DNA from 4 places in the Fictibacillus sp. UD genome. Region 3 is predicted to be linked to each of the others. Evidence: riboswitches for the same ligand, from Rfam matches in the RefSeq annotation. Region 3 holds a riboswitch; each other region holds the start of a gene.
What was found. A riboswitch is a leader RNA that binds a small molecule or an ion and turns the genes downstream of it on or off. The one in region 3 is predicted to bind S-adenosylmethionine.

Region 1 (5,440 bases), on a different contig from region 3:
GCATCCATCATCCAGCTCGAGCCGCAAGAAGACAATCGTGACGGCTATTCGATCCGGCGAATGGGTGAGGAGCTCACAAAACGGCTGGAGCAGCAAAAAATTCTGCTCGTTTTCTCAGACGGTGAGCCAGCTGCCTTTGATTACGAAACGCACGGTGTGCTCGATACGCACGAAGCGGTTACTCGAACTCGAAAACTCGGAATCGAAACGATCGGCATGTTTATAGCAAACGGAGAAATAACAGAGGAAGAAGAGAAGCTGATGCAGAACATTTACGGTCCGCAAAACGTTGTTGTACCAAGTGCTGCGGAACTTGTGGACTACCTCATGCCTGTACTGCGTAAATTGCTTTTTAAATCTTTATAAAACACCAAAAACGCCAGGGGCATCACAACCCCAGGCGTTTTTTTATGTATGTATTAATACTCTAGCAGCTTCAGCCAAGCAAAGATCACGCCAACAAACCCCGTGTAGCTAAAAATCCTGACAGACCACTCTGGTAAGGCTGTTCGAAGCAGGCTTGAGAATATGCCGACAATAATAAAAGCAGCCAGCAAAATATAAATTGAAATGATATCAAACGGAATCCGAAAAGACAGCCAGTGTTCCATCGCCAAACCTCCCCTAATATGGATAATATCGGTCAAAATGCCTTTACATTAAGAAAGAAATAAAAATTAGCACCCGAAATCCAGCATTCTAAACAGTTAAATCGGGCACCGGAACTAGGGCAAACGCATATTGTATGGTAGATATCAGGGTGTGAGGAGTGAATGGTTTGAACCAGCGTGTAGTAGACGTCATTTTAGCAGAAGCAGAAGAAGAATACTTAGCGAACAATAAGGACGGTGCAACGTTTGCAGCTGAACTCGCCTTACTTGCATCAACGCTAGTAACTGCCGGTGATTTCCTGGCAACTTTTAGTGCTGCCATCGCGCTAAAGCAAATCTACATCGATCAAGCGCAAGCTCAAAAAGATCAGCAAGAACAAGAAGCGCAGATGAAAGAAATCCAAGATCAGTTGACTGCACTCAAAAACGAAATCAAAATGCTAAGGGGGAAAAGGTAGCTTTACTTTTCCCTTTACTTTTTTCCTAACAATCAATCATACTCTTTCTTCTTCCACTCATCCTCAGGCATCTCAAACTCGTCGCTCGAGAAACGCTCCTCCTTGAACGGGTCACCGTACATATGAAACCCATTCTGCTCCCAAAAACCAGGCTGATCTTCCGCTAAAAATTCAAACTTTCGGATCCACTTTGCACTTTTCCAGAAATACAGATGAGGCACAATAAGACGAAGCGGGAAACCGTGCTTGTCTGTCAGCCGTTTACCTTCAAACGAGTGTGCGAGCAGTACATCGTCACGCAGCAGATCTTCAAGTGGCACATTCGTTGTATAATCGTAATCCGCGTGGACCATCACGTACTTCGCTTTCGGATCCACATTAAAGTGCTTCAGAAAGTCTGTAAACTTTACGCCCTCAAACGCATTGTCGAATCGTGACCATCTCGTTACACAATGAATATCGCGTACGACTGTCGTTTGCGGCATCTTCATGATGTCTTCAAAAGTAAATTCGACATGTTTCCCAACGAGTCCTTCTACAGATAACGACCATTTTTTCATGTCATAAACAGGCACGTCACCTTCATGCAAAATGGGAAACCGTTCCGTCATGACTTGTCCAGGCGGCAACCTGCCTTCAAGTTTTTCATCAACCTCAGGAACGCGCATCTTCTTTATGCGATCGGCTTTATTAAGACCCATAAATCACATCATCCTCTCTAATAAACTAAAAAACGCCCTCTTTTAAAAAAAGAGGACGAATGATTCCGTACAATCCTCTTATCTTTCAGTTTTGTAAACTGTTAGATGTAGCACCGTGCCTATAAAATAGGTGGTTGCCGGGCTTCATAGGGCTAAATCCCTCCGCCTGCTCGAAATAAGAGACCGAATAAATCGGCTGAAACGTTATAAAAGTTACACCTATTATGACATAGGGGCATGAAAAATCAATGACATTTCTTTAGATATTCCAAGATACAATACGACAATTCCGAAAATCGCTGTGCTGATCAAGAAAAAGTACACAATTTTTTCTTCTGCTTCTTTTTCGCTCTGTCTTTTTTCAACCTCAGTCGATTCGCTCTTGCCAGAACCTTGCGACGTTCGTTTCTTTTGCTTACCAAAACCAAACATAGGAACAACCTCCGCTCTTAACACGTTTCCTGTTAACAGTTTTTCATATAAAAGCGAATTTTAAACAAGATAGTTTTTGCAAAGCTTTGTTGCTCTTGGAAGTGTTGATTTTCGCTCCAGGCTGCTCGCTTTCCGCGGGGCAGGCGGTGAGCCACATTTGGACGTTTCACTCTTAAGTGTCTCACCTGCCCGCCTGTCCCGCAGGAGTCTCGCAGCCTTCCGCTCCAATCAACATATCAAAGAAGTAATTAGGACAAACCACCTTAAAAACCACATTCTTTTAGGATTTTAAACAAAAAACCCCTAGAAGTCTTATACAAAAGACTTCTAGAGGCTATGAAACAACTTTTCACAAATTATTGCTGTACGGCTTTTGCGGCATTAACACGGCCGTTTTGGAACAGCGTGCCTGTGCCTGTTACAGGATCTGCCGTATCTTCAAGCGCTGCACGGATTTGTGAAGCATTTTTACCTTGAGCGGCGAGAAGTCCAGCTACACCCGCAACAACAGGTGATGCCATGGAAGTACCTGAGAAACTCGCATACTGATTGTTTGGTGTTGTCGAATAGATGGCAACTCCAGGAGCAGCGATATCAACCCACGTACCAAAGTTAGAGAACGAAGCTTTTTGATCGTTTTGATCAGTAGCCGCTACCGCGATCGCGTTCGAATAGTAAGCAGGGTAGCTAGGAAGGGCTACACCAGAGTTGCCAGCCGCAGCTACAACAACGGAACCTTTATTCCAAGCATAGTTCACCGCATCTTGAAGCGTCTGCGTACCTACCGATCCACCAAGACTTAAGTTAATAACCTGCGAGCCTTGGTCAGCCGCATAACGGATGCCTTGTGCAACATCATCCAATGAACCGCTGCCTTCTGCGTCCAGCACGCGAACAGCTAGAATAGAAGCTTTAGGAGCGAGTCCTGCGATACCAACACCGTTATTCGTGTTCGCAGCTGCGATTCCGGCAACGTGAGTTCCATGTTCGTTCTCATCGATCGGGTCGTTGTCATCATCAACAAAGTCAGCACCCTTAATTACTTTTCCGGCTAGATCCGGGTGGTTATAGTCAACGCCTGTGTCAATCACGGCGATTTTTACAGATGACGCACTTTGCGTTGTGTCCCAAGCTTGCTCGGCACTAACTTTTTGAGGAGCGTATTGCTGCTTGTATGCAGGATCGTTCGGAACATAACTTGCATGAAACGTGGCATTTGGCTCAGCGTATTCAACCGAGTCAAGGTTCTCGAAATTCTTAACAGCTTCTGCCACACTGCCATCGACTTTTACAACGGTAAAGTCTTTCGTCACATCCACCACTTTACCGCCAAACTTTGAAACTGTATTTTCAACAGAGCTTGCAGCTGAAACAGAATCTTTAAAGTGTACGATAATTTCCTGAGATGCAGCTTCCTGCTTAGCTGAAGGTGTAAACGAAGCTTCCTTCACTCCTGACTCAGCAGCTGAAGCTGGAAGAGCCAAAGAGACGACTAGTGGTACTGATGCGGCAACTGCCACGAAACGCTTTAACATAAAAATCACTCCTCAGATGTATTTACCAAGCGACTTGGCTTTGGTTAGTAAGGAATTCAACAGCATTCTACAAAACCCTCTATTGTTATCTGAAAATAATTATAACTTACTACAACGCTGTCGAAAGCGAGACTTTTTATCTATGGTTAAAGCGTAACACGTGTAACCATTTTATTATCTTAAGATAAAGTTACGATAGTAAACATTACATAACAACTCTGTAAAGGAAGCGCAAATACGTGAACTGAAACAGAATAATGTGACACTTTGGAAAAATCATGTAAGCTTAAAAAGAAGTGTATATAAGGAGGAGGATAAAAAATGGCACGGTTACCTGAAGTGAATGTTGAAGGAACACCATTTAAAAAAGCCCTTGCTAATGCGCCGGGAATTCTTGATGCTTTTCAGCAAATGGACAAAGCACTGAACAACATCCTGGAACCAGAACTTATGGAAATGCTCCGCTTGCGTGCGGCCTCAAACAACGGCTGCGATTACTGACAAAGCATGGACTACGGGACTCTGGACGAGTCCACTCGACAAACAGCGATGAAACAAGGAAACTCTGAACTATCAGACCGCCAGCGGCTAGCTTTAGAACTTGCAGACCACATCATGGCTTATCATGGACAGCTGCCAGATGAACTTTACGGCCGATTAACTCAACATTTTACCCGCGAAGAAATCATTGCGCTCTTTTTCCAGATCGGAAGTAAAAACGGAGCAAACTGGTTTATTATCGCGATGGGAATAGAAAATAAATAAGGAATAAGAAAACGTCCAGAAATGAATCTGGACGTTTTTATGTATTATCTATGTTGATCTACAAGAATAGGATTTCCGTCTGGGTCTTCAATCGTGAAACTAGCGGGCCCTGTGCTCGTTTCATCGGCTTCCGTAAGCAGCTTTACTCCTTGTTCCTTAAGGTGCTTTTGAAGTTCGCGAATATCTGTAAACTCATCAAGGCTTTCGGCGTTTTGATTCCATCCTGGATTAAACGTTAGGATGTTCTTTTCAAACATGCCTTGGAAAAGACCGATTACACAACTTTCATTTTTCATGATCAGCCAGTTTTGAGTAATATCCCCGCCTAATGCTTCAAATCCCAGTGTTTCATAAAATGCTTTTGATTTGTGAATATCTTTTACATTTAAACTTACCGAAAATGCGCCTAGTTTCATAAGTCCTCCTATTGGAAAAAAGATACTTTAACTATAAATGTGAATTTCCACAAATACAATAAGAACGAAACTTTACCTGGAAAAAACCGTATTAGTCGAATAGAGGAGGTTGAACACAATGTATGAAATTCGGCCGAAACTTAAAATTCCTAAGACATTGCTCGAAAACATTCTTGATATAGTGGCGATTTGCTTGTTCATAGCATGTACCGGAAGTCTAATTATGCAATGGCCGTCCATCCCAGACACCGTTCCAACTCACTTTAACGCAGCGGGTGAACCAGACGGCTGGGGAAGTAAAATCAATCTTTGGATTTTACTCGTAATCGGATTGATGACATGGATTCTTCTTACGGTCGTTGAAAAATTTCCGCACATCTACAATTATTTTAATCTAACTCAAGAAAACGCAGAGAGACAATACAAAAATGCCCGTCTGATGCTGAATATGATTAAAAACGAGATGCTATTGTTCTTCGTTCTTATGAGCTGGGTGAGTACAGGAGTGGCACAAGGAGCTCA
Region 2 (5,440 bases), on a different contig from region 3:
TACAAATCGTGCTGAAAAGTAGTAATTACTTATTCATCCAATCTGGCTTATGAAACTCATTAAAATCACTCTCTATTACTTTCCTAAATTCATCTGATTCTACTGCTGCTTTAAGATCTTTCGCTAGCTTAGAATTCTTATCTTTTTCAAGCACAACAATTCGATTAATGATTTCCTCAGGCAGTTTGTCTTTAACAAGGGCATCCTTCAGGTCCAGTCCTGAAGAGAGAGCAAAGTTTCCGTTTACTGCTGCCAAATCTACCGAATCTAGTGTTCGAGGAGTTTGTGCAGCCTCTACAGGCTGAAATTTAAGGTTCTTCGGATTTTTGGTAACGTCTTTTTCCGATACTTTTAAAGGATTTGCCGAACCGTCAATCTCAATTAAGCCGTTATCTCTTAAAACGGTCAATCCTCTTGCTAAATTAGTTGGATCATTCGCTAGGGTAACCGTGCTTCCAGGCTTTATTTCATCTAGTGATTTGTATTTCTTAGAATAAATGCCGATCGGTGCAGTGGGTACTGTTATGACAGAAGCGAGTTTCATATTATTCTCTGCACCAAAAGCGTCCATATAAACTTTATGCTGAAAAAGGTTGGCGTCCAAAGAACCGCTTTTCAATGAAATATTGGGCTGAACATAATCATTGAACTCTTTCACTTCAACGGTGTATCCTTTTTTCTCAAGATAAGGTTTTACCCCTTTTTCAAGCATATCACTATATGGAACGGTTGCACCTAGTGTGATTTTCTTTGTTGCTTTTTCTCCTGATGCACCACATCCTGTTAGCAGTACGCTAATCAAGATCCCTGCAATTAAAATTAACGAATATCTCTTCAATTTGTCTCTCTCCCCACTCTTCTAATTATTTATTTACTCTCCGCAAAAACACGTCTGAATTTGGCTGCCGGATGGTCTTCTGGCAATAGAGGCCCACCTTGAGAAAATAATTTTTCCCGGAGCGTGCCTTTGTTGTATTCTTTTTTGTAAAGTCCTCTCTCTTGAAGAACAGGAACAACTAACTCCACAAAAGACTCTAAATCTCCTGGTGTTACAAGGTGATTTAAGTTGAAACCATCCACTCCAGACTCTTCAAATTGTGCCTGAATGCCATCTGCTACCTCTTCAGGGTTGCCAACGATAAAACTTCCTCTGTCAGGTGACTCAAAACGATTTAAAACTTCTCCCACCGTGAGCGGCTTAGGGGCATCCGTAGTGAGCGTTGCAGCTTTATAATGTCCGCCTTCTGTTGATTTTTTGTATCCAAAAGGAAGATCAGGATCTAGCTCTTCATATTCAGCAATATCATAACCGCTTGCTCCGTATTGTGCTTTTGCAGCATCAGCACTCCACACGTTTGCATATGATCTAAACTTTTCTTCTGCTTCCTCTGTTGTTTTTCCGACCACCACGTTTAAGAACGAAAAGATCTTGATGTTTTCTGGGTTGCGTCCGTATTTTTCTGCACGCTCTCGAATGTCGTTCGTATAATAGCGAATTCTTTGAGGTGTTGGGCCGCCAACAAAGATACACTCTGCATGCTTTGCTGCAAAATCACGCCCCCGCTCGGACGTTCCAGCTTGATAAATAACAGGTGTTCTTTGTAGCGAAGGCTCACTTAAATGTGGCCCTTCGACACTAAAATATTCCCCTTTATGATTAATCTCATGAACTTTCTCAGGATCTACAAGCGTATTGTTTTCGTGGTCTTCAATAAATGCACCATCTTCCCAGCTGCTTTCCCAAAGCTTGTATGACACTTCTAAATATTCATCAGCGATGTTGTACCTCTCATCATGTTTAATCATATCTTCTAAACCAAAATTCCTTGCAGCGTTCGGCAAGTAAGACGTGACCACATTCCAAGCGATACGACCTTTTGTTAAGTGATCAAGTGTGGAAAACCGTCTCGCGTTGCCAAAAGGCTGTTCATACGTAGTACTAACCGTTACGGCAAACGATAGATTTTCTGTAACACTCGCCATCGCAGATATGAGAAGCGCCGGATCATTCAGCGGTACTTGAAGTCCATCACGGATTGACGGATGCTTGCTTTTTTTGTACACGTCATAAACGCCAAGCACATCTGCAAAAAACACAGCATCAAACTTCCCTTTCTCTAGAAGTTTTGCGTATTCAATCCAATAATCCAGATCCTTATAGTTTCTATGTCTCTTGTTCTCCGGGTGCTTCCAAAGGCCATGAGAATTATGCATAGCACTTGTCATCTCAAACGCGTTAAACAAAATTTCTTTACTCAAAATTGTTTCCTCCGTTGCATAGAATTTTTTTGTACCCGTTCCAAGAGAAAATGAAAAAACCTCTTCAAATTAAGAAGAGGTTTAAAGATACGTCAAAAAAAACATACGTATACGTCTCCTCTTATCTTTCAAGCTACAAGCTTGCTGGAATTGGCACAGTACTAAAAATAGTTGTTGCCGAGGCTTCAAAGGGCCAGTCCCTCCACCTCTCTCGATAAGGAATCGATAATATTCAATTTAGTAACGAAATATACAGGAATAAAAATAGCCTGTCAATGAAATTTAGAGAAATAAAATAATTTTCTTAACAATCTGTTTTTAGTTGACAGCGGTTTACTTTATCCTCTATAGTGATGACTAATAATTAAATAATTGTATCTTATCAAGAGTCAGGGGAGGAACTGGTCCTACGATCCTGCAGCAACCGCTTTTATTAAAAGAAAGGTGCTAATTCCAGCAGATGTTCTTTGAATGTCTGATAGATGAGAGAGCGTGTTAGCACATGGAATCTACGTCCTCTTTCGTCTTTGAAAGAGGGCTTTTTTGTGCTTGGTTGTCCATCGATGTCATGTGAGCGGTTGATTTCCGTTCCAGGTGCTCGCTTTCCGCGGGGCAGGCGGTGAGCCACATTCGTACGCTTCACTTTTAAGTGTCTCACCTGCCTACCTGTCCCGCAGGAGTCTCCCACCTTACACTCCAATCAACTTTTCAATGAAGTCCTTTTATAAGACCAAATACTAAAACCAACTTACATAAAAATAACTTTAGGAGGATACCATGAGCATATCTTTGAGAAAAACCATCCAAAAACATAGTTTTGAAGAAGCGATAAATACCGCTCTAGAACTAAAAGAAGTTTTCAAGAATCGGGCAGAATTTGTTGATCGTGAAGGTGTTTTTCCTTATGAAAACTTTCAAGACCTAAAGAACCATGACTTCCTTTCCCTCACCATCCCAAAAGAATATGGAGGAAAGGGATTGAACCTGCTTGAGTTATTAACGATACAAGAGCACCTTGCTGAAGGAGATGCACCTACTGCCCTCTCTCTTGGGTGGCATCTGGGTACTCTTTTAGAGGCGGCAGAAAACCGGCATTGGAAAGGCGACGCGTTCGCTAATCTTAGCCGAAAAGTTGTTGAACAAAAAGCACTCATTAACTTGGCACAAACAGAGCGCGCGACAGGAAGTCCCTCTCGAGGGGGTATACCTACTACAACAGCAGTCAAGAAAGCAGACGGATGGCTGATTAACGGAAGCAAGGCTTTTACTTCTATGGCAGAAGCCCTTGATTACTCGGTCATCACAGCCACAATCTCAGAAACCAACCATAAAGGATTTTTCTTAGTAAATCACAAAGAAAAAGGGGTTTTTGTAAAAGAAACATGGGACAGCATCTCGATGAGAGGAACAAAAAGTGATGATCTCCTATTGAACGACGTTTATGTAGCTGAGGAAAATTTACTTGTCGTAGAAGATGGGAAGAACCTCGTACCTAAAGGCTGGTATCTGCAAGTGCCTGCTGTATACCTAGGGATCGCAAGAGCAGCGCGGAATTACGCAATAGAATTTGCGTCAGAGTATAGCCCTAACACCTTATCAGGACCTATCTCAGATGTGCCAGAAGTGAGAAGAAAGATTGGCAAGATCGAACTTGAGCTATTTCAAGCAAGAACGATTCTTCACGCCGTTGCTGAAAAATGGGTAAACCACCCTGAACAACGTCAGAATCTAGGTACAGAACTCGCTGCAGTTAAGCATTCTGTAACAAACAGCGCGAACAGAGTGGTTGATCTCGCGATGAGAATCGTTGGGGCTAGAAGTCTTTCTGTACAAAATCCGCTCCAACGGCACTTTCGAGATGTAAGAGCCGGTCTTCATAATCCACCAACAGATGATGCGATTGTCTATTCATTAGCGGATGCAGCGCTGCCAAAGAGGTAAACTCTTTTCACAAGACTTACATGGATCTGTCAACTGACAGATCCATGTTAAAATAAACAGCTTTTTGTATGATGTGCTTCTGAACACCATAGGTTATTATAGATACAATATATTTCCATATTAATTCTATAAAAAGGTGGTTGGCTCATGAGGGCGCTCGTTCAGTTCACATACTTACAAGCACTTTCTTGTATCTTTCCTGTCGTTATCTTTGGCGCTTTAGCACTTTCAAAGTTTATAAGCATCCCTCTCATACCACGATACGATTTTATCCTAATCGTTTGCTTGCTGACCCAGATCGTTATGATCCTGACAAAACTAGAAACGATAGATGAACTTAAAGTCATCTGTGTCTTTCACTTGATTGGCCTTGCTTTAGAATTGTTCAAAGTTCATATGGGCTCGTGGAGCTATCCTGAAGAGGCATATACAAAGATCTATGGCGTTCCCCTGTACAGCGGTTTTATGTATGCAAGCGTTGCAAGCTATATCTGTCAGAGCTGGAGACGATTAGATCTTCACATTACAGGATGGCCTAATCCCCTGTTTTCTTTTGGAATATGTTTTCTGATCTATATGAATTTCTTTACACATCATTTTTTAATCGATGCAAGATGGATATTGATTCTTCTTCTTTTTCCGATTTTCTATCAAACAACTGTTCATTATCGAATTCTCAACAAAGTATATAAAATGCCTATCATTCTTTCCTTTTTATTAATTGGATTTTTTATCTGGATTGCAGAAAACATTACAACCTTCTTAGGAGCATGGCAGTACCCGAATCAGCAAGCCTCTTGGTCACTCGTCCATCTCGGTAAGATCAGCTCTTGGTTCTTACTCGTCATCATCAGCATCATTATTGTAGCTCAGTTAAAACGGATAAAAAGTCATCAAAAAGAAGCGCCTATTCATACTAAAAACCTTTAGCATTGGCTTAAAAAACCAGTGCTTTTTTTATTGTTTCATGTGAAACATTATTAAAAACTAAGCGCCTAAGAAACTCTTTAATAGAGAATTATCTATATAGAGATTCTAGTAGTAAATATCCAGGTTTTGCTATAAACTCAACACATACAACTATCCTGATGTGGTGATAATAAATGTTTAAGATTCTACTCATTGAAGATGATATAACGTTATTTAGCGAGTTAAAAGAACGTTTATTTCAATGGTCTTATGAAGTTTATGGTATTACAGACTTTACCCGAGTCACTCAAGAGTTTACTAACATTAAACC
Region 3 (5,440 bases):
GCAGATAGCCTAACCCTTCACTAGCTCCCATCAGTTCTGCTGCTACTACAAACATCCAGCCAAGTCCCAGTCCGCTTCGCATACCTGTGATGAACGATGGCAATGCAGCTGGCAAGATAATGCGCTTCGTTAACTGAAAGGGTGTGAGTTGATAAATTCTTCCTACTTCGATCAGCTTACGGTCAACGCCTTGAATGCCTGCCACGATATTCAAATACACCGGGAAGAACACGCCCACTGCTATCAATGAAATCTTTGAAGGTTCTCCAATCCCCATCCAAAGAATAAAAAGCGGTACCCAAGCAAGAGAAGGAATAGAACGGAACGCTTGAAATAATGGATCTAAGACCTGTTCAGCCGTTTTGGCGTAACCAACGATCGCCCCAATCACAACTGCTGCTATTGTACCGATTGCGAAACCTAGAAAGACACGAGTCAAAGTGATGGACACGTGACCAAAAAGAGAACCGTCTCTATACATACTCGTTATTTTCTCTAAAATAACGCTTGGTGCCGGAAGCAGGTGTGGAGCAAGAAGTCCTGCTCTAGCGGCAATCTCCCAGGCTATGAGAAGGATGACAGGCAGAATGGACCCTAAAACAAATCCTCTGCCAATCTGAAATAATCCTTTTGAAGTAGAGAGCTTTTGAGGGGAAGCTCTCTGTCCCAATTTCCATTTTTGTGTTTCAGATATCATCGACACTTCCTCCTCTCACTCTTTATTTTTTGACTACTTTCTCTGCGTATTTTGGATTGATCAGTTCACTTACAAGCTTTTGGACGTCAGTATCTTTTTTGACAATCTCTTCTGCCTGGAGAACTTCGCCTGCAGCCGATATAGCTTTTTCGTGCTGTGATCCTGGAACAGGTTCCGAGAAGTTATTTCGTTGGAGTTGTTTTTTTGCGACATCTTCTTTAATCCCCGCCTCTTCAGATAAAAGTTTTGCTGCTTCTTCAGGATTTTCCAGTGTCCATTTTCTTGCTTTTTCGTATAGCTCAATCACTTGTTCCACCTGCTTCGGGTGGTTTTTTGCAAACTCAGATCGTACGTTTAACGTTCCATACGTATTAAAATCAGGGTTACGGTAGATGTACTGTGCACCGGATTCTACTTCTGTTCTGGCCATATGCGGATCTAAGCCGGCCCAAGCATCCACTTGCCCTTTTAGTAAGGCGTTGGCACCGTCTGCGTGCTGCAGATTTACGATTTGTACGTCTTTTGCAGAAAGGCCAGCATCAGCAAGAGCTCGAAGTAAGAAGATGTGCGGATCCGTTCCGAAAGTTGCCGCTACCTTTTTACCTTTAAGGTCTTTCACATCCTTAATCGGTGAACCATTCTTAGCAACAAGTGCTGTCCATTCAGGCTGTGAATAGATGTAAACCGATTCAATTGGTGCTCCTTTGTCTTTTGCGATAAGTGCAGCAGCACCAGCAGTAGATCCGAAATCAACACTATCTGAATTCAAGAACTCAAGTGCTTTGTTGCTTCCCTGGCTCTGAACCCATTCCACTTCAATGCCTTCTTTTTTAAACGTTTCTTCTGCCCAGCCAAATTTTTTAAGTGCTAAGCTTGTTGGCGAATAAAATGCGTAATCCAATCTGATTTTCTCAGGTTTTTCTCCTTCTTTTGCAGAGCTTGAACAGCCTGCTAAAACCAATGCGCCAGCGATGCTTACCACCAGCGATATTTTCTGCCAAATTTTCATAATGTGTTTCCCTCCACTTTTATCTCTTTGTCTTTGAGCTGTTTCTAATGTTCCTTCTGGAAGTGGTTGATTTCCTTTCTAGAATGTTCGCTTTCCACGGGGCGTGCGGTGAGCCACATAGTTGCTTTGCACTTGATGTGTCTCACCTGTCCCGCTGCTCCTTGTAGGAGTCTCGCATCTTGCACTCCAATCAACTTGCAAAGAAGATCGTACAAAAATCACCTTTAATCAATAACATTTATAATTCACAAGCGTATGTTGCAATCGTTCCTCTTAAACGCTGAGCTTCTTTGTACGTACATCTGTTATGAACAACATCAATCCCTGCATCTTTTGCAATCCTTGCTGCTTCTGGTGAAATAACGCCTTCTTGCAGCCAGAACACTTTCGGCTGAGTAATAGCCGCTTCTTTCGCCAGTTCAACCGCTGCTTCAGGACTTCTAAACACTTGAACAACGTCAATTGGAAACGGGATGGACTTCAGATCTGGATAGGCTTCTTCATCAAGCACTTCGGTTTCTCTTGGGTTAACCGGAACAACCTTATATCCGAGGCGCTGCATTTTTCTTGCAAGTCTGTGACTTGGTCTTGCTGGATTTGAACTTAAGCCCACTATAGCAAGTGTCTTTGGCCGTTGAATTTCTTGGCCGTTCTCTGTTGATCTGTATATTGATGATTGCAGCGCCCAGCGAATGACCCCTTCATCATTGATTGTGATTTCTGTTTTATCAGATCCAATGCCAGTTGCGACTTGAATGGCGCGATCAAGATCATTCGTTAAATCTTTCACCGATTCAAGTCCGATCGATAAGCGAATGAGCTCTTCTGTAACACCTGTTGCTAGCAACTCTTCACCGCTTAGCTGCTGATGTGTTGTTGAAGCAGGATGGATAATTAATGATTTCGCATCTCCCACGTTTGCAACATGTGACCATAGTGAAATGTTGTTAATTACTTTGCGGCCTGCATCGTGTCCCCCTTTAATTCCAAAGTTTACGATTGAACCGAAGCCGTTGCTTAAGTACTTTTTAGCCAGTTCATGACTTCGGTGAGATGTTAGCCCAGGGTAGGACACCCAATCGACTGCTGGATGTTTTTCAAGATACTCCGCAACTTCCTGCGCATTTTTTGCATGTTTTTCTACTCTTAAGTGCAGCGTCTCTAAACCTTGTAAAAGAAGAAACGCATTATGCGGGCTTAAGCAAGCTCCAAAATCTCGTAATAACTGGACACGCAGTTTCGTTGCAAATGCCAACGTTCCAAAATCATTTGCATATCGAAGTCCGTTATAGCTTCTATCAGGCTCCGTGAATCCCGGGTACTTTTCTGAGTTCCAATTAAAACGTCCTCCGTCAACCACCACTCCTCCAATTGCTGTTCCGTGACCGCCGATCCATTTTGTAGCCGAATGGATGACGATATCAGCTCCCCAGCTTAAAGGCTTTGTTACATATGGTGTCGCGAACGTGTTATCAATGAGCAGCGGCACTCCATTTTCATGCGCGATGTCCGCTACTGCTTCAATATCTAGAACATTCAGGCTCGGGTTTCCGATTGTTTCAGCGAAAAAAGCCTTCGTATTTGGTGTAACCGCCTTTCGGAAATTCTCTGGATCTTCAGCATCAACGAATTTTACGTTGATTCCGTATTTCGGTAGAGTAGTAGAAAATAAGTTGTACGTTCCGCCATACAGATTTGTAGCAGCAACGATCTCATCACCAGCATGTGCGATATTAAGAATGGCTAGGGCGATGGCTGACATGCCTGATGAAGTAGCTACCGCTGCAACACCGTCTTCTAAGAGAGCTACTCTTTTTTCAAACACATCCACTGTCGGGTTTCCAATTCGGCTGTAAATGTTTCCAGGCTCATCAAGTGCGAATAGACTTTGTGCGTGATCGGTATCTGAAAAAACATAGGAAGTAGTTTGATAGACTGGCACTGCTCGCGAACCTGTCGTTGGATCGGGCGCTTGCCCTCCGTGTAAAAGCAATGTCTCAATGTCGTATCCGTCAAAAGATTTTGTCATGTTAATCTCTCCTTGTATTTTGTGAATTTAAGTTAATAAAATCTATAGGAAAACTAGGGATAAAGGTTAGTACTTTTCCCTTGTCTCATATGCAATTTTTAAAATGAAAATGGATTACGGTGTGAAGTTTTATGTTGAAGAAAAATAAGGGGAAAAAGAAAAACCCCCTTCCTAAGAAGAGGGTTTTGGTCCTCCTCTTATCTTTCAGATCAAAAACGATCTGTAGGAATTGGCACCTTTCCAAACCAAATGTGGTTTGTTGGTTGCCGGGCTTCATCGGGCCTAGTCCCTCCGCCTCTCTGGATAAGAGATAATTAAATTATGTTTAACACATTACCGTGCTGATGTTTGTTTTGTTCTTGAATAGGATTATAGAGGAAGACGTTTTAGAAAGTCAACCGTTTTTTGAAAAATCATAAAAGTTATACAAAATACTTAGTGTTCAACTGTCAGCTTTGAATTAAGATTATGCCCATGCTATGCCAGTTATGCTAACTTTGTTCCACTTTTTTCATCAGTCCACTGAAATTCTTCAATCCTTTTCACAAGTACCGGTATTCGGTTGGCGATTGCCTCCCTTTCTCCGTAACGAATTTTTTGTTCAGACGTTAATTCATCAGACTGGAGCAGTTCCCAATGCGATGCAGCTAAACTTGTCAACTGAATGAACTCTTCTTGTTTCACTCTCTGTTTTACAATAAGGTCGCCATTAGAGTATCCTTCTAAAAATCCATCTGCCATTCTGTGCAATCTGTCTTCAAAACGATCAAATTCATGTTTTGCGTATCGTGGCGCGTTATAAAATGTCGGAAACAGTGTTCGGTAGTTATTGAGAAAGTTTCCTGCTAATGAATCCCCGCTGTATAAAATTGGTACAGGATCAATTAAACTTACTCTTCCGTCAAGGTGAATCAATACATTTTCCGGGGACGTATCTTGATTTGCAAATGTAATATTATGCTCATCAATCTCTCTATTCTTCATACATTCTTGAAGCTGAATAAGAGCTGCTGGATGTATAGAGCTATTATAAGTATTCATAAATTTTTTAAAATCAGAGATATACTCTTCGTTCTCTTCTTTCATAAATGCAGAAGCACTTGATTTGATCTGACCTTCAATTTTATTCCCGTTCCATTGCAGATAACCAAAGCCTTTTAACCCATGTTTTGCGGTATTCATATTTCTGAAGAACTCGCCTAATTCCGCGCCGACTTGGAACGCCTCTACATATGTAAAATGTTCTAGTTTTATGGCTTTACCTGCATACGACTCGACCGTAAACGTTTTGTCTTTTTCTACATGGTAGTAAAAGAATTCTGGGCATATTCCAGGCTTAACGGAATTAGCTAGCTCATAGTAGGCTTTTGTACCGGCATATTCGGCATAAGAAGCCGCTTCATCAAACTCAATTTTTCTGCCGTATGCTTCTGCTTTAGGGAATCGAACGACCACTGGGTCACCTATGCGCAGCTGAACGAGATATGCATAATGCCAAGCTCCTTCGCCTAAGTATTGGACTTGCGTTGGATCTTTAAGCTCTTCAAGTCCACTTTTTTGCAAAGCATAGTCAATCAAGTCAAATGTCTCTTTCATAAGATGTTCCTCTTTCTTTTATGAAAATACGATTTATGAAACATATATTCGGTAACTGTCGAAAAAAATCCTTTTTTTATTGAAAATTTGTAGGTCTGAAGTCATAGTT
Region 4 (5,440 bases), on a different contig from region 3:
ACAGCCTCTATCTTTCATTGGTCATTCTGTTTCTTGTACCGGTATCGAGTATTGCAATTTAGCACTTGTTGAAACGAAAGAACGGATGCGCCGAATAGCAGAAGTTCTCGATCAAAGAATAGCCTTGGACGTTCCCGTTAGAATTCATATGGTAGGCTGCCCTAACTCATGCGGTCAGCGTCAAATCGCAGATATTGGCCTACAAGGCGTATTGTTAAAAACAAAAGAGAAAAAGATGGTTCAAGCCTTTGAGATTTATGTTGGAGGCACACTTGATGATGGAGGAAAGTTTAACGAAAAGCTAAAAGGAAAGTTTCATGCGGATTTGCTTGATGAAGTGTTGCTGCGCTTCCTTAAAACCTTTAAAGCTGCGAAACTTCCATCAGAAACCTTTTTTGAATATATAGACCGCGTTGGTATACAACAGCTTCAAAGTAATCTTAACCAGATTGCTGAAGAATTAGAAGAAAAAGTCTCATAAAATGGGGGTCTCGCCATGTATCTTTACAGATTTGAAGTCATTTCAAAATCAACGGTTATTCCTGTTGTGATAGCCGCTTCTACAGATGAACAAGCTTTTCAGTTAGTTGACATAGAACTTGAGAAGTATTTTTTGAAACAGCCTAATGTTGACGAGATCTCTCTTTATGAAAAGAAAAGAATTCGTACGGGCAACGGGTTCGTGCTTTATGAACGTGAAACGATATTAAATCCTTAAGGAGTGATGATGATGGGAAAAGTATATCTTGTCGGAGCTGGACCGGGTGATCCGGGATTGATAACTGTAAAAGGTCTTCGTTGTATAGAAGAAGCAGACGTTATTTTATATGATCGATTAGTGAGTAAAGAACTGCTATCTTATGCAAAACCGAAATGCGACTTAATTTATTGCGGTAAACTGCCGAACTACCATTTCATGAAGCAAGAAACGATTAACAGTTTCTTAGTTAAACACGCTCAAAAAGGAAAAGTAGTAACTCGGTTAAAAGGCGGAGACCCCTTCGTGTTTGGAAGAGGCGGAGAAGAAGCAGAAACACTTGCAAAAAGCCGTATTCCGTTTGAGGTGATTCCTGGAATAACATCAGGCATTGCAGCACCAGCTTATGCAGGTATTCCTGTTACACATCGAAACATCGCTTCAAGCTTTGCGGTCGTTACAGGTCATCGAAAAAAGGGTGAAGATGATGAACTGAAATGGGAGAGTCTAGTGAACGGTATTGATACGTTAGCGATTTATATGGGAGTGGGCAACCTAGGTTATATTTGTAAACAATTAACGAGACACGGAAAAAGCAAAGAAACACCAGTTGCCCTTGTTCAATGGGGATCTTTAGAGAATCAGCGAACCGTTACAGGTACACTGGATACGATTGAGGAAATCGTGGTTAGAGAACAAATTGAGAATCCGAGCATGATTATTGTCGGTGAAGTCGTTCGTCTTCGCAGTGAACTGAAATGGTTTGAACAGCTGCATGAAGAACCGAGTAAGCTTGCTGCCATAAGCGGGGCCTTGTAAATGAAGGCATTGCTCTTTATCTGTCATGGCACAAGACTGAAAAAAGGACGAATGGAAGCGGAAGAATTTGTGAGACTTTGTATGGCACAAGTTGATGTTTCAATAAAAGAGATTTGTTTTTTAGAGCTTGCTGAACCTTCTATCGCTCAAGGTTTTAAAACGTGTATACAAAAAGGTGCAACGAGTATCTCTGTTATTCCTGTTTTCTTATTAAGTGCTAATCATATAAAAATGGATATTCCGCAAGAACTTCACCACTTGCAGAATAAATATCCAGGAGTAGAAGTGATTTACGGGCGTCCCTTCGGTGTACATGAAGCCATTCCGCATTTATTGTGGGAGAGAATTATGAACAGTGCGGTCAAGCTAAAGAAAATTACACATATTCTCCTTGTAGGCAGAGGCAGCACCGATCCAGATGTTAAGCAGGACCTAGAAGCAATAGCGTCAAACGTTCAAAACCATTACGGAATCCCTAGCATACAAGTTTGCTTTCTAACTGGTTCAGAACCGAGCTTTGAAGAGGCTCTATGGAATAGTCGCGAGTTGTATGACCAAGTTATCGTTGTGCCGTATCTTCTATTTTCAGGGTTGTTAAGAAACGGGATGAAACATACGATAAGCCGCTATCAGCAACAATCTAAACAAATTGTAACTCTTTGTGAGACACTCGGCTACCATCCGATACTAAAAGAAGTTTTACTCACACGTATCAATGAAACACTTGAGACTAAGAAATATGCATTTTCTTAAAGTGCGAGGAATGCTATGTATCCCATACATGTAAACTTGTCTGGAAAAACTGTTATTGTAGCAGGCGGGGGTTTGGTAGCTTACCGTAAAATTAAAGATTTTTTGAATGAAGAAGCAATAATTACTGTAATCAGTCCAGCGGCTGTTAACGAAATTCAGGAATGGCATTCTGAACAAAAGTTAACTTGGATCGAAAGAGAAGTGAAACGTGAAGATTTGGAAGAAGCATTTCTAATCATTGCGGCTACCAACTCTAATGAAACGAACTCTTGGATCGCTTCTCATGCTAAAACGAATCAGCTCGTAAATGTGGCTGATCATTTGGAATTAGGAAACTTTATTGTTCCTAGTGTTATAAGAAGAGGTAGACTACTACTCTCTGTTTCAACTGGTGGAGCGAGTCCGAGTTTATCCAAGTCAATAAAAAAAGAGTTGCAGCAAACATTTAGTGAAGACTATGAAACGTATTTAGAATTTTTATTTGAATGCAGAGCTATTATAAAAAAGGAATATCCGGAAGCATGCCGAAGATCATTATTAAGAGAACTAACAGATTCCCGCTTTTTAAGTGATAAAGAAAAACAAAATGTCTATAAACAGGCATTAATGAACAAAGTTGATCGAAACCTAGCTAGTAAAACAACAAAAGAATAGACCTTATCAAGAGAGGTTGAGGGAGCGGCCCTATGATACCTCAGCAACCAGCAGCTTTTTAAGCTGAAATGGTGCTAATTCCTGCGAGTTCATTTGTAGACTCGTAAAGATAAGAAGACCCCGGCGCATAAGAAAAAGTCTTCTTTTATAGAAGGCTTTTTTATTTTTTATAAAGGAGGCTATTATGAGTTTAATCACAGACTTAGAACAAAACAAGATACTGATTGGTGATGGTGCGATGGGTACGCTTCTGTATTCCTATGGATCTGACTTTTGTTATGAGGAGTTAAATCTTTCTCAAGCAGACCAGATTTATAACATTCATCGTGCTTATCTAGATGCAGGAGCTAACATCATTCAAACCAATACGTATGCAGCGAACTATTCGAAGCTCGAACGTTATGGCCTTCAAGATCATGTAAAAGAGATTAATAAAGCGGCTGTTTCAATTGCTAGAAACGCAGCTCAAAATGAATATGTTGTGGGTACGATCGGTGGAATACGTGGTATTAAACCTAATAGCATCTCACTAGATGAAATCAAGCGCAGTTTTCGCGAGCAGTTATATTGTTTATTAATGGAGAATGTAGACGGCATACAGTTAGAAACGTATTATGACCTGCAAGAGCTTGAAACGGTTTTAGAGATTGCTAGAAAAGAAACTTCTCTACCTATTATTACTCAAGTGTCATTGCAGGAAGTGGGATTTTTGCAAGACCGTACACCGATCTCGGAAGCGTTGAACCGATTAGAGAACATTGGAGCTGATGTTGTTGGTTTAAACTGCCGTCTAGGGCCATATCACATGCTGAAGACGCTTGAAGAAGTACCATTGCCAAATTCCGCTTTCCTATCAGCTTTTCCGAATGCTTCGCTCCCTTCGTATACAGATGGCCGTTTTATATATGAAGGAGACGCTGATTATTTTAAAGAGTGTGCACATTTGTTTAGACAGCAAGGTGTACGTCTATTAGGTGGCTGTTGTGGTACAACGCCTGCTCATATTCGTGCCTTCTCTCAAGAACTTAAAGACTTAGAGGCTGTAACAGAAAAAGAAGTAAAGCAAGTAAAAAGAAAATTGGTTATTCAGTCAGCATCAAAACCTAACTACGTTCCACTTAGTGAAGAAGTTAAAAAAAAGCAATCCATCATTGTTGAATTAGATCCCCCGCGCAAGTTAGACACATTGCGTTTTATGGAAGGAGCAAAAGCCTTAAAAGAAGCGGGAATCGATGCACTTACCCTCGCTGACAATTCGCTTGCTTCACCTCGTGTATGTAACTCTGCATTAGGATCAATTGTTCAAAAGCAACTTGACCTTCGTCCGCTCGTTCATATTACGTGCCGCGACAGAAATTTAATTGGTCTTCAGTCTCACTTGATGGGACTTCACACACATGGAATTCATGACATACTTGCAGTTACTGGAGATCCTGCAAGTGTCGGAGATTTCCCAGGTGCTTCGTCCGTATATGATGTTACATCTTTTGAACTTATAAAACTTATAAAACAGTTTAATCAGGGTTTATCTCTTTCTGGAAAAGAGCTGGGAGAGAAAACTTCTTTTACGGTCGGAGCTGCTTTCAACCCGAACATCCGGTCCATTGACAAAGCCGTCGATCGTTTAGAAAAGAAAATTGCTTATGGCGCAGATTACTTTATAAGTCAGCCTGTTTTTTCAGAGGAGAGACTTATTGAAACGTATGAATCAACAAAACACATTGATAAACCAATCTATATTGGCATCATGCCGCTAACTTCATCACAAAACGCAGAGTTTTTACATCATGAAGTACCAGGAATAAAGCTTTCTGACTCTGTGAGGGATCGCATGAGCAAGTTTAAAGATGATCCTACTCAAGCCCAGAAAGAAGGTTTGCTAATCGCAAAATCATTATTAGACACAGCTATGGAACTCTTTAACGGCATCTACTTGATTACTCCATTCATGCGTTATGAACTAACTGTGGAATTAGCACATTATGCGAAAGCGAACCATCCATCACTACTAGCCAGGAGGTCACAGAATGCTTAAGTCATCAATCGAACAGCAACTGAAGTTAAAGATTTTAGTAATGGATGGAGCTATGGGAACAATGCTTCAAGAAGCAAAGCTTACACCAGATGATTTTGGCGGTGAAGAATATGACGGCTGTAATGAGTATTTAAATGTAACAAGACCTGATGTTATCCTGTCCATTCATCATAAATACCTTGAATCAGGTGCTGACATTATCGAAACCAATACATTCGGTGGAACGAATCTTGTGCTCGATGAATACAACCTGGGACATCGAGCTTATGAGATCAATAAGCTTGGAGCTTCCATTGCCAGAAAAGCAGCTGATGCTGTTTCAAGAAAGGAATGGCCTCGTTTTGTTGCGGGCTCACTCGGTCCAACAACAAAAACGCTCAGTGTTACAGGGGGTACGACGTTCGATGCTTTACGTGAATCGTATGCCGAACAAGCTCGCGGGTTGATTGATGGCGGGGCGGATTTGCTCCTATTAGAAACAA

Region 1: another riboswitch for S-adenosylmethionine. It lies ahead of P8610_RS12260 (sulfite oxidase-like oxidoreductase); the one in region 3 lies ahead of P8610_RS14025 (PLP-dependent aspartate aminotransferase family protein).
Region 2: another riboswitch for S-adenosylmethionine. It lies ahead of P8610_RS17930 (acyl-CoA dehydrogenase family protein); the one in region 3 lies ahead of P8610_RS14025 (PLP-dependent aspartate aminotransferase family protein).
Region 4: another riboswitch for S-adenosylmethionine. It lies ahead of P8610_RS06805 (bifunctional homocysteine S-methyltransferase/methylenetetrahydrofolate reductase); the one in region 3 lies ahead of P8610_RS14025 (PLP-dependent aspartate aminotransferase family protein).

Annotation. Positions count from the first base shown of each region.
Region 1 is NZ_JARUHH010000006.1:181,701-187,140, forward strand. Features, by position in the region: gene P8610_RS12245 (vWA domain-containing protein) at 1-366, shown strand, start outside; gene P8610_RS12250 (hypothetical protein) at 420-611, opposite strand; gene P8610_RS12255 (hypothetical protein) at 779-1,069, shown strand; gene P8610_RS12260 (sulfite oxidase-like oxidoreductase) at 1,102-1,770, opposite strand; SAM riboswitch class I at 1,846-1,952, opposite strand; gene P8610_RS12265 (hypothetical protein) at 1,993-2,202, opposite strand; gene P8610_RS12270 (hypothetical protein) at 2,235-2,387, opposite strand; gene P8610_RS12275 (S8 family peptidase) at 2,559-3,737, opposite strand; gene P8610_RS12280 (hypothetical protein) at 4,059-4,238, shown strand; gene P8610_RS12285 (carboxymuconolactone decarboxylase family protein) at 4,245-4,502, shown strand; gene P8610_RS12290 (VOC family protein) at 4,547-4,918, opposite strand; gene P8610_RS12295 (DUF1648 domain-containing protein) at 5,037-5,440, shown strand, end outside.
Region 2 is NZ_JARUHH010000017.1:53,899-59,338, reverse strand. Features, by position in the region: gene P8610_RS17940 (MetQ/NlpA family ABC transporter substrate-binding protein) at 26-838, opposite strand; gene P8610_RS17935 (LLM class flavin-dependent oxidoreductase) at 868-2,259, opposite strand; SAM riboswitch class I at 2,378-2,480, opposite strand; SAM riboswitch class I at 2,636-2,748, shown strand; gene P8610_RS17930 (acyl-CoA dehydrogenase family protein) at 3,037-4,200, shown strand; gene P8610_RS17925 (DUF817 domain-containing protein) at 4,348-5,130, shown strand; gene P8610_RS17920 (response regulator transcription factor) at 5,304-5,440, shown strand, end outside.
Region 3 is NZ_JARUHH010000008.1:108,183-113,622, forward strand. Features, by position in the region: gene P8610_RS14015 (ABC transporter permease) at 1-697, opposite strand, end outside; gene P8610_RS14020 (aliphatic sulfonate ABC transporter substrate-binding protein) at 720-1,706, opposite strand; gene P8610_RS14025 (PLP-dependent aspartate aminotransferase family protein) at 1,945-3,735, opposite strand; SAM riboswitch class I at 3,930-4,045, opposite strand; gene P8610_RS14030 (hypothetical protein) at 4,222-5,331, opposite strand.
Region 4 is NZ_JARUHH010000003.1:95,318-100,757, forward strand. Features, by position in the region: gene P8610_RS06780 (nitrite/sulfite reductase) at 1-481, shown strand, start outside; gene P8610_RS06785 (DUF3906 family protein) at 497-718, shown strand; gene cobA (uroporphyrinogen-III C-methyltransferase) at 731-1,516, shown strand; gene P8610_RS06795 (sirohydrochlorin chelatase) at 1,517-2,269, shown strand; gene P8610_RS06800 (precorrin-2 dehydrogenase/sirohydrochlorin ferrochelatase family protein) at 2,285-2,923, shown strand; SAM riboswitch class I at 2,924-3,039, shown strand; gene P8610_RS06805 (bifunctional homocysteine S-methyltransferase/methylenetetrahydrofolate reductase) at 3,108-4,958, shown strand; gene metH (methionine synthase) at 4,951-5,440, shown strand, end outside.